DNA from 3 places in the Protaetiibacter intestinalis genome. Region 2 is predicted to be linked to each of the others. Evidence: predicted binding sites of a transcription regulator. Region 2 holds the regulator's gene; each other region holds the start of a gene.
The links. The regulator LexA, encoded in region 2, represses DNA repair genes until DNA is damaged. The targets are predictions, from matches to a motif close to TCGAACANNTGTTCGA.

Region 1: the regulator LexA is predicted to act here: its motif matches at 2,114-2,129, upstream of D7I47_RS02175 (HNH endonuclease signature motif containing protein).
Region 3: the regulator LexA is predicted to act here: its motif matches at 2,099-2,114, upstream of D7I47_RS12665 (DNA polymerase Y family protein).

Annotation. Positions count from the first base shown of each region.
Region 1 covers NZ_CP032630.1:443,078-447,078, forward strand. The annotation lists gene D7I47_RS02170 (DUF58 domain-containing protein) at 1-515, shown strand, start outside; gene D7I47_RS02175 (HNH endonuclease signature motif containing protein) at 749-2,095, opposite strand; gene glmU (bifunctional UDP-N-acetylglucosamine diphosphorylase/glucosamine-1-phosphate N-acetyltransferase GlmU) at 2,417-3,847, opposite strand; gene D7I47_RS02185 (SDR family oxidoreductase) at 3,971-4,001, shown strand, end outside.
Region 2 covers NZ_CP032630.1:2,213-6,213, forward strand. The annotation lists gene hisB (imidazoleglycerol-phosphate dehydratase HisB) at 1-475, opposite strand, end outside; gene D7I47_RS00025 (histidinol-phosphate transaminase) at 485-1,573, opposite strand; gene D7I47_RS00030 (LysM peptidoglycan-binding domain-containing protein) at 1,611-1,949, opposite strand; gene lexA (transcriptional repressor LexA) at 2,222-2,896, shown strand; gene metE (5-methyltetrahydropteroyltriglutamate--homocysteine S-methyltransferase) at 2,924-4,001, opposite strand, start outside.
Region 3 covers NZ_CP032630.1:2,675,686-2,679,686, reverse strand. The annotation lists gene D7I47_RS12670 (error-prone DNA polymerase) at 1-557, opposite strand, end outside; gene D7I47_RS12665 (DNA polymerase Y family protein) at 557-2,089, opposite strand; gene D7I47_RS12660 (DUF1905 domain-containing protein) at 2,327-2,626, opposite strand; gene D7I47_RS12655 (hypothetical protein) at 2,636-3,340, opposite strand; gene D7I47_RS12650 (DUF1294 domain-containing protein) at 3,383-4,001, opposite strand, start outside.

The DNA of each region.
Region 1 (4,001 bases), 440 kb from region 2:
CGCTCGCCACCCGCGCGGGCGACCGCGTGGACCTCGCCGTGTACGACCGCCGGGTGCGCGGGCGCGTTCAGGGGGCGACGGGTGCGCAGCTGCTGGCGCGCATGGTGGATGTGCTGGCGCCGATCGAGCCGGAGCTGCTGGAGCCGGACTGGTACGGCGTGCCGGGGCTCGTGCGCTCCATCACGCCCCACCGGGCGCTCGTGGTGCTGCTGACCTCGATCGACGCGCCCGGCTCGGCGCGGCCGCTGCTGGCGATGCTGCCCGAGCTGACCCGCCACCACACGGTCGTGGTGGCCTCGGTCACCGACCCGGATGTGGTGGCGGCGACGGCGCAGCGCGACAGCGGCGAGGGCGTCTACCGTGCGGCCGCCGCCGAGCGCGCCCTGCTCGACGCCCAGCGCGTGGCCGCCGCCATCCGCCGCCTCGGGGGCGACGTGGTGACGGGTGCCCCGCAGGATCTGCCCCCGGCCCTCGCCGACCACTACCTCGCGCTGAAGGCCGCCGGCCGCCTCTGACCCCTTCCGCTGGTTGAGTAGCGGCCGCAGGCCGCGTATCGAAACCCACGACGGACGCCCCTCGAAGGGGCGCCCGTCGTCGGTGAGGCCCCACCCGACCCCGTCTGCACGGGTTTCGATACGCCCGCTGCGCGGGCTACTCAACCAGCGGAGGGGGGCCGCTGCGCGGGCTACTCAACCAGCGGGATGGGTGCAGCCGCATCCCTCAACTATCGAGATGTGGGCGCCCCGCCTCAGCTCGCGCGACGCAACCGTTGCAGCGCGAGGCTGCGCGTCGGCAATGCCACCGTCACCCCGTCGGGCTTCTCCAGGTGGTACTCGCCCCCGTTCCGCCGTACCCGCCACCTTCGGTTGTGGACGAGCAGGTGGCAGAACCGGCACAACAGCACCCCGTCGTCGACGTCCGTTCGGCCGTGATGTTCATCCCAGTGGTCGATGTGATGCGCCTCGCACCACGACGGCGGCCTATCGCACATCAAACATCCGCCGTCGCGGGCGGCGATCGCCACCCGCTGCTTCTCGCTGAACAGCCGCTGCGCCCGCCCCAGGTTCAGCACCCGCCCGTCACCGTCGAACAGGATCGGGATCGCCCCCGACTCGCAGATGAACCGCTCCGCAGTCGCCACGGACACGGCCTGCGTCTGCCCCTCGAAGTACGCCACCCCGACACCCGCCCGAAGGTCGCGCTCGGTCACCAGCACCCGCACCGCAGGCTTCCGATCCCCCAGCAGGGTGCCGTCGTCGAGCCGGGACCCGATCCGCACCACCTCGACCAACGTGTCGAGCGCGAGCTGCTCCGTCGTGCGCTCATCACGCACCAGGTCTTCGGCACGCGCCACCGCATCCGGATCCACGAACCGCGGACCCCCACGCCGCGGCGAGGTGCCCGCCTCCACCACCGGCAGCAGCACCGCCGCCGACTCCGGGTCGAGCACCCCCGCAAGGCCCGTCAACCCGTCGCGCCGCTTCCAGAACCGCAGAGACCGCTGCTCACGCAAGGCCTCCTCACGCCCCGCCACGCCCACCACATCCAGCTCGTCACGCACGAACCCCGCCCGCACCGCCAACTGCTCGATGGGCAGCGACGCCGCCTCCGCGACCAGCCGCTCGGCAGCCGCGGTGAGCGCGGCATCCGTCTCGGGGCGGGCGCCGACGGCGGCCAGCCGCGTGCGGATCACCTCGGCGGCCTCGGTCGAGATGGCGGCTGCCGCGACCGCCTCGCCGATCACCTGCATCCATCGCGGCGTCGGCGCGGCCAGCGGAGCCGCCGGCAGCAGTTCGGCGGCCTTCACGAGGGTGCGGGCGTCGCGCGTGGAGGTGCCCGACAGCTGCGAGATGAGCCCCTCGGCGGTGCGCTGGCCCTGAGACTGCGCGAGCCCGCTGTGGCCCAACTCGCGGCGCGAACGATGCGCGATCTCGCCCGCCACCGTGGCGGCGAGGGAGTCGACCCGGCGGCGCACCTCGGCCAGTTGACGCTGCGCGGCGAGAAGCCCGCCGTCGTTCAGCAGCGCGACCGCGGGAGGGGCGAACGGCACCGACAGGTCGCCCAGAGCGGCGAGGGTGTCGGTGAAATCGGGCATGCCCCATTGTCGCAGGTTTCGAACATATGTTCTAGTGTTTCCGGCGATCTGTGGAGAACTCCGGGGCGTCCCGCGAAGCGGGCCCCCGCCGCCGCCGATTGAGGAGCCGCGAGGCGCCCCCTCCGCGGGTTGAGTAGCCCGCGCAGCGGGCGTATCGAAACCCGTGCAGGCGTGGACACGTGGGGCCTCACCGACGACGGGCGCCCCGTCGAGGGGCGTCCGTCGTGGGTTTCGATACGCGGCCTACGGCCGCTACTCAACCAGCGGGAGGGTGCGGCTGCGGCCGCTACTCAACCAGCGGGAGGGTGCGGCCTGCGGCCGCTACTCGACCAGCGGGGATGCCGCGGCAGCATCCGCCGCCGCGGTGCCGGGGCGGTTCGCCGCCACCCACCCCTCGAGGTTGCGCTGCGGCGCCACGTTCACCGCGAGCGCCCCCGCGGGTACGTCTTTCCGCACGACGGTGCCGGCGCCCGTGTAGGCGCCGTCGCCGATCGTGACGGGCGCGACGAAGACGTTGTGCGATCCGGTGCGCACGTGCGATCCGACGGTGGTGCGGTGCTTCGCGACCCCGTCGTAGTTGGCGGTGATGGTGCCGGCGCCGATGTTGGAGCCCTCCCCCACCTCGGTGTCGCCGATGTACGACAGGTGCGGCACCTTCGACCCACGGCCGATGCGGGCGTTCTTGGTCTCCACGAAGGTGCCGATCTTGCCGCCGCCCGCGAGCTCGGTTCCGGGCCGCAGGTAGGCGAACGGCCCCACGGTGGCGTACGCGCGGATCACGGCGAGCGTCGCATCCGTGCGCGAGATGACGGCCCCCTCCCCCACCTCGCAGTCGACGAGAGTGGTGTCGGGCCCGATGACGGCGTCCCGGTCGATGCTGGTGGCGCCGGCGAGGCGGGTGCCGGGCAGCAGCTCGGTGTCCTGCCCGATGGAGACGGTGAGGTCGATCCAGGTGGTGGCGGGGTCGTGCACGGTCACCCCGTTCAGCTGGTGCCCGCGCACGATCATGGCGTTGAGCCGCGCGGCCTGCTCCGACAGCTGCGCCCGGTCGTTGACGCCGGCGACGCGCCAGCTGTCGGCGACGGGTACGGCGGCGACGGGGGCGGATGCGGCCCGCAGCAGCGCGACGACGTCCGTCAGGTACTTCTCCCCTTGGGCGTTGGCGAGCCCCACCTGCGGCAGCAGCTCACGCAGGGCGGATGCCGCGAAGACGTAGCTGCCCGAGTTCACCTCGGTGAGGGCGAGCTCGGCCTCGCTCGCGTCCTTGTGCTCGACGATGGCGCGCACCGCCCCGTCGGCGTCGCGCACGATGCGTCCGTACCCGGTGGCGTCGTCGAGCACGGCGGAGAGGATGGTGGCGGATGCCGCGGCCGCCCGGTGCTGGGCGACGAGCGCCGCCAGTGTGTCGGTGTCGAGCAGCGGCACGTCGCCGGAGATCACCACCACCTCGCCGTCGAAGTCGGCGGGGAGTGCGGCGACGGCGAGCTCGACGGCGCGGCCGGTGCCGGGCACCTCGTCCTGGTCGACCACCACGGCATCCGCGGAGTACTCGGTGACGCACGCCGCCACCTCGTCGCGCTGGTGCCGCACGACCACCTCGACGTAGGCGGGCTCGAGGTGCCGCGCCGTGGTGAGCACGTGCGCGATCATCGGCAGCCCGGCGATCGGATGCAGCACCTTGGCGCGCCGGGATCGCATGCGCGTGCCTTCCCCTGCAGCGAGCACGATGACGGCGAGTCGGGGGTCGGTCATGGCTCCATTCTGCCGCGTCACATCCGGACCGGTCGCCTTGTCTCCTTTGACATGAGGATCGTCGTCGTCGGTGGTACCGGTCTGATCGGGTCGATGGTTTCGGCCAGACTCGCGGAGCGGGGGGTGGATCATCGCGTCGCGTCGCGCGCGACGG
Region 2 (4,001 bases):
TGAGGTGCACCGTGAGCCCGGCGTTGAAGGTGATCGCCTCGAAGACGTGCCGCACCATCGAACCGGTGAAGTGGCCGCCGATGAGGTGGTACTCGAAGCCGGCCGGCTCGCCCGAGTGCACGAGGTAGGGGCGCCCCGAGACGTCGACGACGGCCTGCGCGAGGGCGTCGTCGAGCGGCACGAGCGCGTCGCCGAAGCGGCCGATGCCCGTCTTGTCGCCGAGCGCCTGGCGGATCGCGGTGCCGAGCACGATGCCGGTGTCCTCGACGGTGTGGTGCACGTCGATGTCGGTGTCGCCCTCGGCACGCACCGTCAGGTCGACGAGCGCGTGCTTCGCGAATGCCGTGAGCAGGTGGTCGAAGAAGGGCACCGTCGTCTGGATGTCGCTGATCCCCGTGCCGTCGAGGTCGAGGGTGAGCTCGATGCTCGACTCGCTCGTCTGACGGCTGAGGCGTGCCGTGCGGTGCGTGCTCATGGGGCGAGTCTACTGAGCCCCACCGGGGCCGAGGGCCGCCAGGCATTCGAGGAAGAAGTCCGTCTCCTCGGCCGTGCCCGCCGTGACCCGGAGCGCGTTCGGGATGCCCACGTCGCGGATCAGGATGTCGCGCGCGAGCAGCGCCTCGAAGGTGGCGCGCGGGTCGGCGACGCCGTCGAAGAGCACGAAGTTGGCCTGGCTCGGCCACGGCCGGTAGCCGAGCGCCGGGAGCTCGGCCACCATCCGGTCGCGCTGGGCGGCGATGTCGTCGACCATGGCGAGCATCTCGGGGGCGTGCGCGAGCGCCGCGACGGCGGCCGCCTGGGTGAGCGCGGAGAGGTGATAGGGCAGGCGGACCAGGCGCAGCGCGTCCGCGACGGCGGGGTCTGCGGCGAGGTAGCCGAGCCGGACACCGGCGAAGGCGAAGGCCTTGCTCATGGTGCGCGAGACGACGAGTCGCTCGCGCCCGGGCAGCAGGGTGAGCGCCGAGGGCTGGTCCTTCGGCATGAACTCGGCGTAGGCCTCGTCGACGAAGACGATGCCGTCTGTCGCGTCGTAGGCGGCCGCGATCGTCTCGAGCGGCAGCGCCGTGCCGGTCGGGTTGTTGGGGGCGCAGAGGAACACGAGGTCGGGACGGTGCTGCTCGATCGCACGGACCGCCGTCTCGGGGCTGATGCGGTAGTCGGCGTCGCGCTCCGCGGGGATCCAGCGGCTGCCGGTTCCCGCGGCGATGATCGGGTGCATCGAGTAGCTGGGCGGGAAGCCGAGCACGCTGCGCCCCGGCCCGCCGAAGGCCTGCAGGAGCTGCTGGATGATCTCGTTCGAGCCGTTCGCCGCCCAGACGTGGTCGGAGGTCAGGCCGTGGCCGAGATAGCCCGCGAGGGACTCGCGCAGCTCCGTGAACTCGCGGTCCGGGTAGCGGTTCGCGGTGAGCACCGCGTGGGCGAGCGACTCGACGATGTCGCGTGCGACCGGCTCCGGGATCGGGTGGGTGTTCTCGTTGACGTTGAGCGCGTACCGCACGTGCTTCTGCGGGGCGCCGTACGGAGTCAGCCCCCGGAGGTCGTCGCGGATCGGGAGGTCGGAGAGCCGGGTCACCCGGCGATTCTAATGAGGACGCCCGTGCGCCCGGCCGTCAGTCCGAGTAGACCGCGGGGATCGCCAGACGCTGACCGGGCTGCACGTGGCTGCTGCCGAGCTGGTTGAGCTCGACGAGGTCGTCGACCACCTCGCGCGGGTCGGCGTCGGGGGCGATCCAGGCGGCGAGATCCCACAGCGACTCGCCCGAGGCGACCGTGATGTAGTCGAAGCTCGCGGTGGAGGGGGTGGAGCCCGCCTGCGCGGGAGACAGCGCGGAGACCGCGAGCACCGCGGCGATCGGGGTGGCGAGCAGGGCGCCCACCACGACGCGACCGCGACGGGTCAGGCGCAGACGGGGGTGCGTGCCGGCGGTGCCGAGGGCGACGGTGCTCATGGGATGCCTCCTGCGGATCGTGGACAGCTGCCGCATCCGGCCTCGGCCGGGAGGCCGGATGCGAAGCTGTGTTCCGAATCTATCTTCGATCGAACATCTGTTCAAGTCTTTCGAGAGAATTCCTGCGAATCGGGAGGAAAGCCGATCCGATCCCGCGACACACTCGAATGAATGTTTGCCTGCACCCGCCGAGGCGGATACAGTTTCGATCACGGGATGCATCCGATCACGGACCACCGACATCGGCATCCCCCGAGCACCCGGGAGTCCACATGAGCGACAGCAGCCCCCTCGAGGCCCGCCCCGCCACGCGGCGACGCAAGAGCCTCAGCGAGAAGCAGCTCGCGATCCTCGAGGTGATCCAGCGCTCGGTCCAGACGCGCGGCTACCCGCCGAGCATGCGCGAGATCGGCGACGCCGTCGGGCTCGCCTCGCTCTCGAGCGTGACGCACCAGCTCAACCAGCTCGAGCTCTCCGGCTACCTGCGGCGCGACCCCAACCGCCCGCGCGCACTCGAGGTGCTCATCGACGTCCCCGGCGCCTCCGACGACGCGCCGAGCGCACCCGTGGGCGACGCCGCCATGGTCCCGCTCGTCGGGCGCATCGCGGCGGGCGTGCCGATCACGGCCGAGCAGCAGGTCGAGGAGATCTTCCCGCTCCCCCGCCAGCTCGTCGGCAAGGGCGAGCTGTTCATGCTCAAGGTCTCCGGCGAGTCGATGATCGACGCCGCCATCTGCGACGGCGACTGGGTGGTCGTGCGCGCCCAGCGCACGGCCGACAACGGCGAGATCGTCGCGGCGATGCTCGACGGCGAGGCGACCGTCAAGGTGTTCCGGCAGCGCGACGGCCACACCTGGCTGCTGCCGCGCAACACGGCGTTCGAGCCGATCCTCGGCGACGACGCCGAGGTGCTCGGCAAGGTCGTGGCGGTGCTGCGCTCGGTCTGAGCCGGCACGCAGCACCGCCCCGGCGGATCAGGCGCCGAGCGCCGCCCGCGCCTCCCGCGTCGCCGCGAGGATGTTCTCGAGCGAGGCGACCGTCTCCTGGTAGCCGCGGGTCTTGAGCCCGCAGTCCGGGTTGATCCACAGCTGACGCTCCGGGATCGAGGAGAGGGCGATCCCGATGAGGTCGCGCACCTCCTCGACGCTCGGCACGCGCGGCGAGTGGATGTCGTAGACGCCCGGCCCGATGCCGCGGCCGAAACCGCTCTTCTCGAGCTCGGGCACGACCTCCATGCGGCTGCGGGCCGCCTCGATCGAGGTGACGTCCGCATCCAGCGCGTCGATCGCGTCGAGCACGACGCCGAACTCCGAGTAGCAGAGGTGGGTGTGGATCTGCGTGCGGTCCTCGACGCCGCTCGTCGCCAGGCGGAACGACCTGACCGACCAGTCGAGGTAGGCCCCCTGGTCGCGCTTCTTGAGCGGCAGCAGCTCGCGCAGCGCTGGCTCGTCGACCTGGATGACGCCGATGCCCGCCGACTCGAGGTCGCCGATCTCGTCGCGCAGGGCGAGCGCCACCTGGTAGGCGGTGTCGGCGAGCGGCTGGTCGTCGCGCACGAACGACCAGGCGAGGATCGTGACCGGGCCGGTCAGCATGCCCTTCACGGGCTTCTCGGTGAGCCCCTGGGTGTACGTCGACCAGCGCACCGTGATGGGCGCCGGCCGCGAGACGTCGCCCCACAGGATCGACGGGCGCGTGGCACGCGAACCGTACGACTGCACCCAGCCGTTCTGCGTCACCGCGAAGCCGTCGAGGTTCTCGGCGAAGTACTGCACCATGTCGTTGCGCTCGGGCTCGCCGTGCACGATGACGTCGAGGCCGATGCGCTCCTGCAGGGCCACGACATCCGCGATCTCCTGCTGCAGGAAGCCCTCGTACTCGTCGCGGGTGATCTCGCCCTTCGCCTGGCGCGCCCGCTCGCGACGGATGTCGCCCGTCTGCGGGAAGGAGCCGATCGTCGTGGTCGGCAGCGGCGGGAGGCGCAGCGCGACGTCCTGCTGGGCGCGGCGGTGCGCGTAGTCGCCGCGCGCGAAGGCCGCGTCGTCGAGCTCG
Region 3 (4,001 bases), 420 kb from region 2:
CAGTGCCCGCCTGCTGCCTCGGCGAGCCGCGGAAGCTCGTAGACGGGCCGCCCCTTCTCGGCGCCGCGCAGGTTCGCCTCGGTGAGGGCGGAGGCGAGGCGGTGGTAGCCCTCCGGCCCGCGCGCGAGCACCACGAGGTGGCTGCCCTCCGGATCGGGTTCGCCGTTCTGCGGGCCGGCGAGCCCGAGCGAGAGCTCGGCGCCGAACACCGTCGCGACGCTCGAGGTCTCGGCCGCCTCGGCGAAGCGCACGATGCCGGCAAAGGTGTCGTGGTCGACGAGGGCGAGCGCGCTGAGGCCCAGGCGTTCCGCCTCCTCGAGCAGCTCCTCGGGCGAGGAGGCGCCGTCGAGGAAGCTGAAGCTCGAGTGCGCGTGCAACTCGGCGTAGGGCAGCGCATCCGGGTCGCGCACGAGCTCGCGCGGCGGCAGGTACGGCCCGCGCTTGCGCGAGAAGGCCGGGCCGTCGCCGCCGTCGTGCGCCTCGTCCTCCGCGGGGCGGCGGCCCGAGAGGGTGCGTTCGAACTCGGCCCAGGGCACCGGCGGGTTGCTCCAGCCCATCAGTCGTAGCGCCCCTCGGCCCACCAGCCCTCGGCGTCGAGCACGAGCAGCCACGCGCATCCGGTGGCGTCGACGGCCTGCAGGCGGTGCGCGCTGCGGGCGGTCTGCGGATCCCACCAGCGCTCCTCGAGGGGCCACGGGCCCGCCCAGGCGGTGAGCTCGCGCCGGGTGCCGGACTGCGCGACGAGCACGGCGGGGGCCGCGCTCACCGCCCCGCGCTCGTCGACCGTGACGGGGCGACCCCGCGCATCCTCGACCCGCAGCGGGCGCGGCACCTCGTAGACGGTCGTGGGCGGGGGATCGGGCAGAGCGCCCGGCCAGGGATCGGTGCGCGGTCGCGCCACGACCGCACGGTCGCCCCACGGCACGAGCTGCTGGCGGTCGGCGGGGCGGCGACCGCCCGCGAGCCGCGGGGTGAGCACGCCGCGGTGGCCCACCATGCCCTGCACGCGCGACAGCGCCGAGTGCACGCGCTCGTCGGGGCCGAGCCCCCACAGGCCGCCCTCGTGCACGTGCACGGGGTCGACGGCCTCGGGGCTCACCCGCACCCGCACGACGCCCGCACGGAGCGTCTCGGTGGCCTGCAGCTGCCAGCGCACCCGGTCGACCACCTCGGCGGCCGAGAAGGAGCGCGGGTGCAACCAGACCCGCTCGTCGCCCTCGCCGCGGTCGCTCAGCAGCTCGATGCGCAGCGCCGTGCAGACGAGCCGCTCGGCGAGCAGGGCGCGCACGAAGTCGTCGCACGCGGCCCGCACGCCGAAGGCGACCTCGTCGACGCGTTCGGCGGCCGGCTCGAAGTCGACGACCGCGTCGATGTCGCGCGGCGGGATGCGCGGGGTCGCGGGCCGCGGATCCCGGCCGCGGGCGAGCGCGTGCAGGCGCGCCCCGGCGGGACCGAAGCGGGCCACGACATCCGCCTCCTCGAGCCGCGCGAACTCGCCGAGGGTGCGGATGCCGAGCCGGGGGAGCAGGGACGCGAGCTCGGGGTCGCCGAGGGCGGCGACGGGAAGCGGGGCGAGGAAGGCGGTCGTCTCGTCGTCGGGCACGATGCGCGACTGTTCACGGCCGACACGGCTCGCGAGCTCGGCGGCGAAGAGCCCGGCCGCGATACCGACCCGGGCCGCATCCGCCCCCGCCTCGGCGACGATGCCGAGCACCGTGCGCGCGGCTGCCCGCTCGTTGCCGTAGTAGCGGGCGGGGCCGCGCGCGCGGATCGCGGCCGTGCCGGGACGCAGCGCGTGCCAGCCGGGCAGCGCCTGCTCGAGGGCGGCGAGCACCGGTTCGAAGGCGCGCACGGCGACGGCCGGGTCCTCCCGCAGCACCCGCAGCCCGGGGCACCGACCCTGCGCCTCGCGCTGCCGCATCCCCTCGCGCACCCCCTCATGCCGGGCGGCGGGGGTGCAGGCGACCACGAGCCCCTTCGCCACGAGCGCGACGGCCTGCCCGTCGGGGATGCGCTCGGCGCGGCCCTGCGCCCGCACCGCCCAGTCGGCCACGTGCAGCACGAGAAGCCGGGGAGCGGTCGCGGTCATACCCCATTCTCGAACATCTGTTCGAATGCGTCAACCCGCCTCGTGATTCCGCAACTCAGGAGATCCCGGCGCATCCGCCCCGAAAATCCCCGCCGCAACACCTTTCTCCTGAGTTGCGGAAGACGGCAGTTTCGCAACTCAGGAGAAAACCGCGAGGAGGCCCGGGAAGCGTCGTTCCGGGCGGATGCTCCTGAGTTGCGAAAACAGCGGATGCGGCGGGTCGGGCGCGGCGGCGCGTCACCCCGCGAGCTCGACCTCGGCGACGACCGTGTCGCCCGGCTCGATGCCCTCGGCGCGGCGCACGCGGGCGTTCAGCACGAGGCTGTAGACACCGGATGCCCCGGGGAAGATCGAGGTCGACCAGCTCGTGGCGCCGACCCGCGCCGTGACCTTGACGGCGCCGAAGCCCGCGCGGGGGAGCGCATCCGCCCACTCGTGGATCTCGGCCGACTGCTCGAGCGGCAGGTCGACGAAGTACCAGTCGTCGTGCACGCGCGCCTCCCAGCGCCGCAGCTCGGCCTCGAAGCGGTACCGCATCCCGTCAGCCTAGAGACCGCCGGCGACGGCGCGCAGGGGAACGCCCGCACCCTCCGCGCTCCGCGCCTGCACGGGCGAGACGAGCCCCCGCGCATCCGGCAGCCAGAGCCGCCGGGAGCGGCTGCGCCCCTGCCAGGCGGGCGAACGGGAGGCGACCGTCACCTGCCGCGCCGCGAGGTGCCCGAACCCCGCGCCGAGCCCCGCCCAGTCGCTCTCGGACACCTCGAGCCGCGCATGCGCCCGCGGCCAGTCGCGCGTCGAGACGAGCACGGCCCCCCTCTGCCGCAGCCGCGCCGCCAGCCGCCCGGCCGCCGCCTCGCCGACGCGCGCCCGGGCGGGCGGGCGCACGAGCACGACGGCGACCGCATCCACGAGCGCCGCGACGACCGCGAACCACTGCTCGGCCGGATGCGGCACGAGCACGAGCCGCTCGAGCTCGAGGCCCGCGGCGGCGGCCGCCTCGACCCCCAGGTCGGGCATGCCCACGACGGCGCACCACGAGCCCGCACGGCTCGGCTCGCGCAGCAGTTCGAGCGCGAGCGCCGTCGAGCCCTCGACGACGTAGCTGCCACCCGCCGCGAGCGCGCCACCGGGCAGCAGCTCCGCGAGCGACTCCGAGGTGGGCAGCGCGCGCTCGTCGAGCCGGGTGCGCTGCATGCCGCGGATGCGATCCTGCAGTCCGCGGATCTCCTCCGCGCGCGCCGACTCGAACATGCATTCGATGCTACGCCCGGGCGCCGACGCCGGGAACCCGGCCTACGGGGAGAGGATCCCGGGCTGGTCCAGTGTCCCGACCCACGAGAACACCACGAACGCGACCACGTTCACGATCACCGTCACCCAGAACACCACCTGGAAGCTCATCTTGATCGTCTTGTGCCGGAACACCTGCTGCGCGATCACGCCACCCGGCCAGCCGCAGGCGAGCCCCATCGCGAGCAGCGAGCCCTCGCTCAGCCGCCACCCCTCGGTCGCGGCCGCGCGCTTGTCGAGCGCGTAGGCGACGAAGGTGGCGAACGACATCCCGAGGTACAGGATCCACACCCAGTACGGGATCGGGTGGATGAGCGCCATCACGAAGGCGATGCCGATGAAGCCGAGCACCGCGAGGTAGCCGAGCCGGCTCGCCCGGCGGGCGGGCGCGAGGCGCGGATGCGACACCGGCTCGGGCGCACGGCGCGCCGCATCCGCCGACACCACCGAGGCGCGCCCGGCACGCGGCTTGCCCTCGGGGGAGAACTCGAGCAGGTAGTCGACCTCGTCGCCCTCGACGGGGCGCGGGCCGCCCGATGCGAACGCGGAGATGTGCACGAACACATCGGGGCCGCCGACGGCCGGGGTGACGAAGCCGAAACCGCGTTCGTCGTTCCAGTTC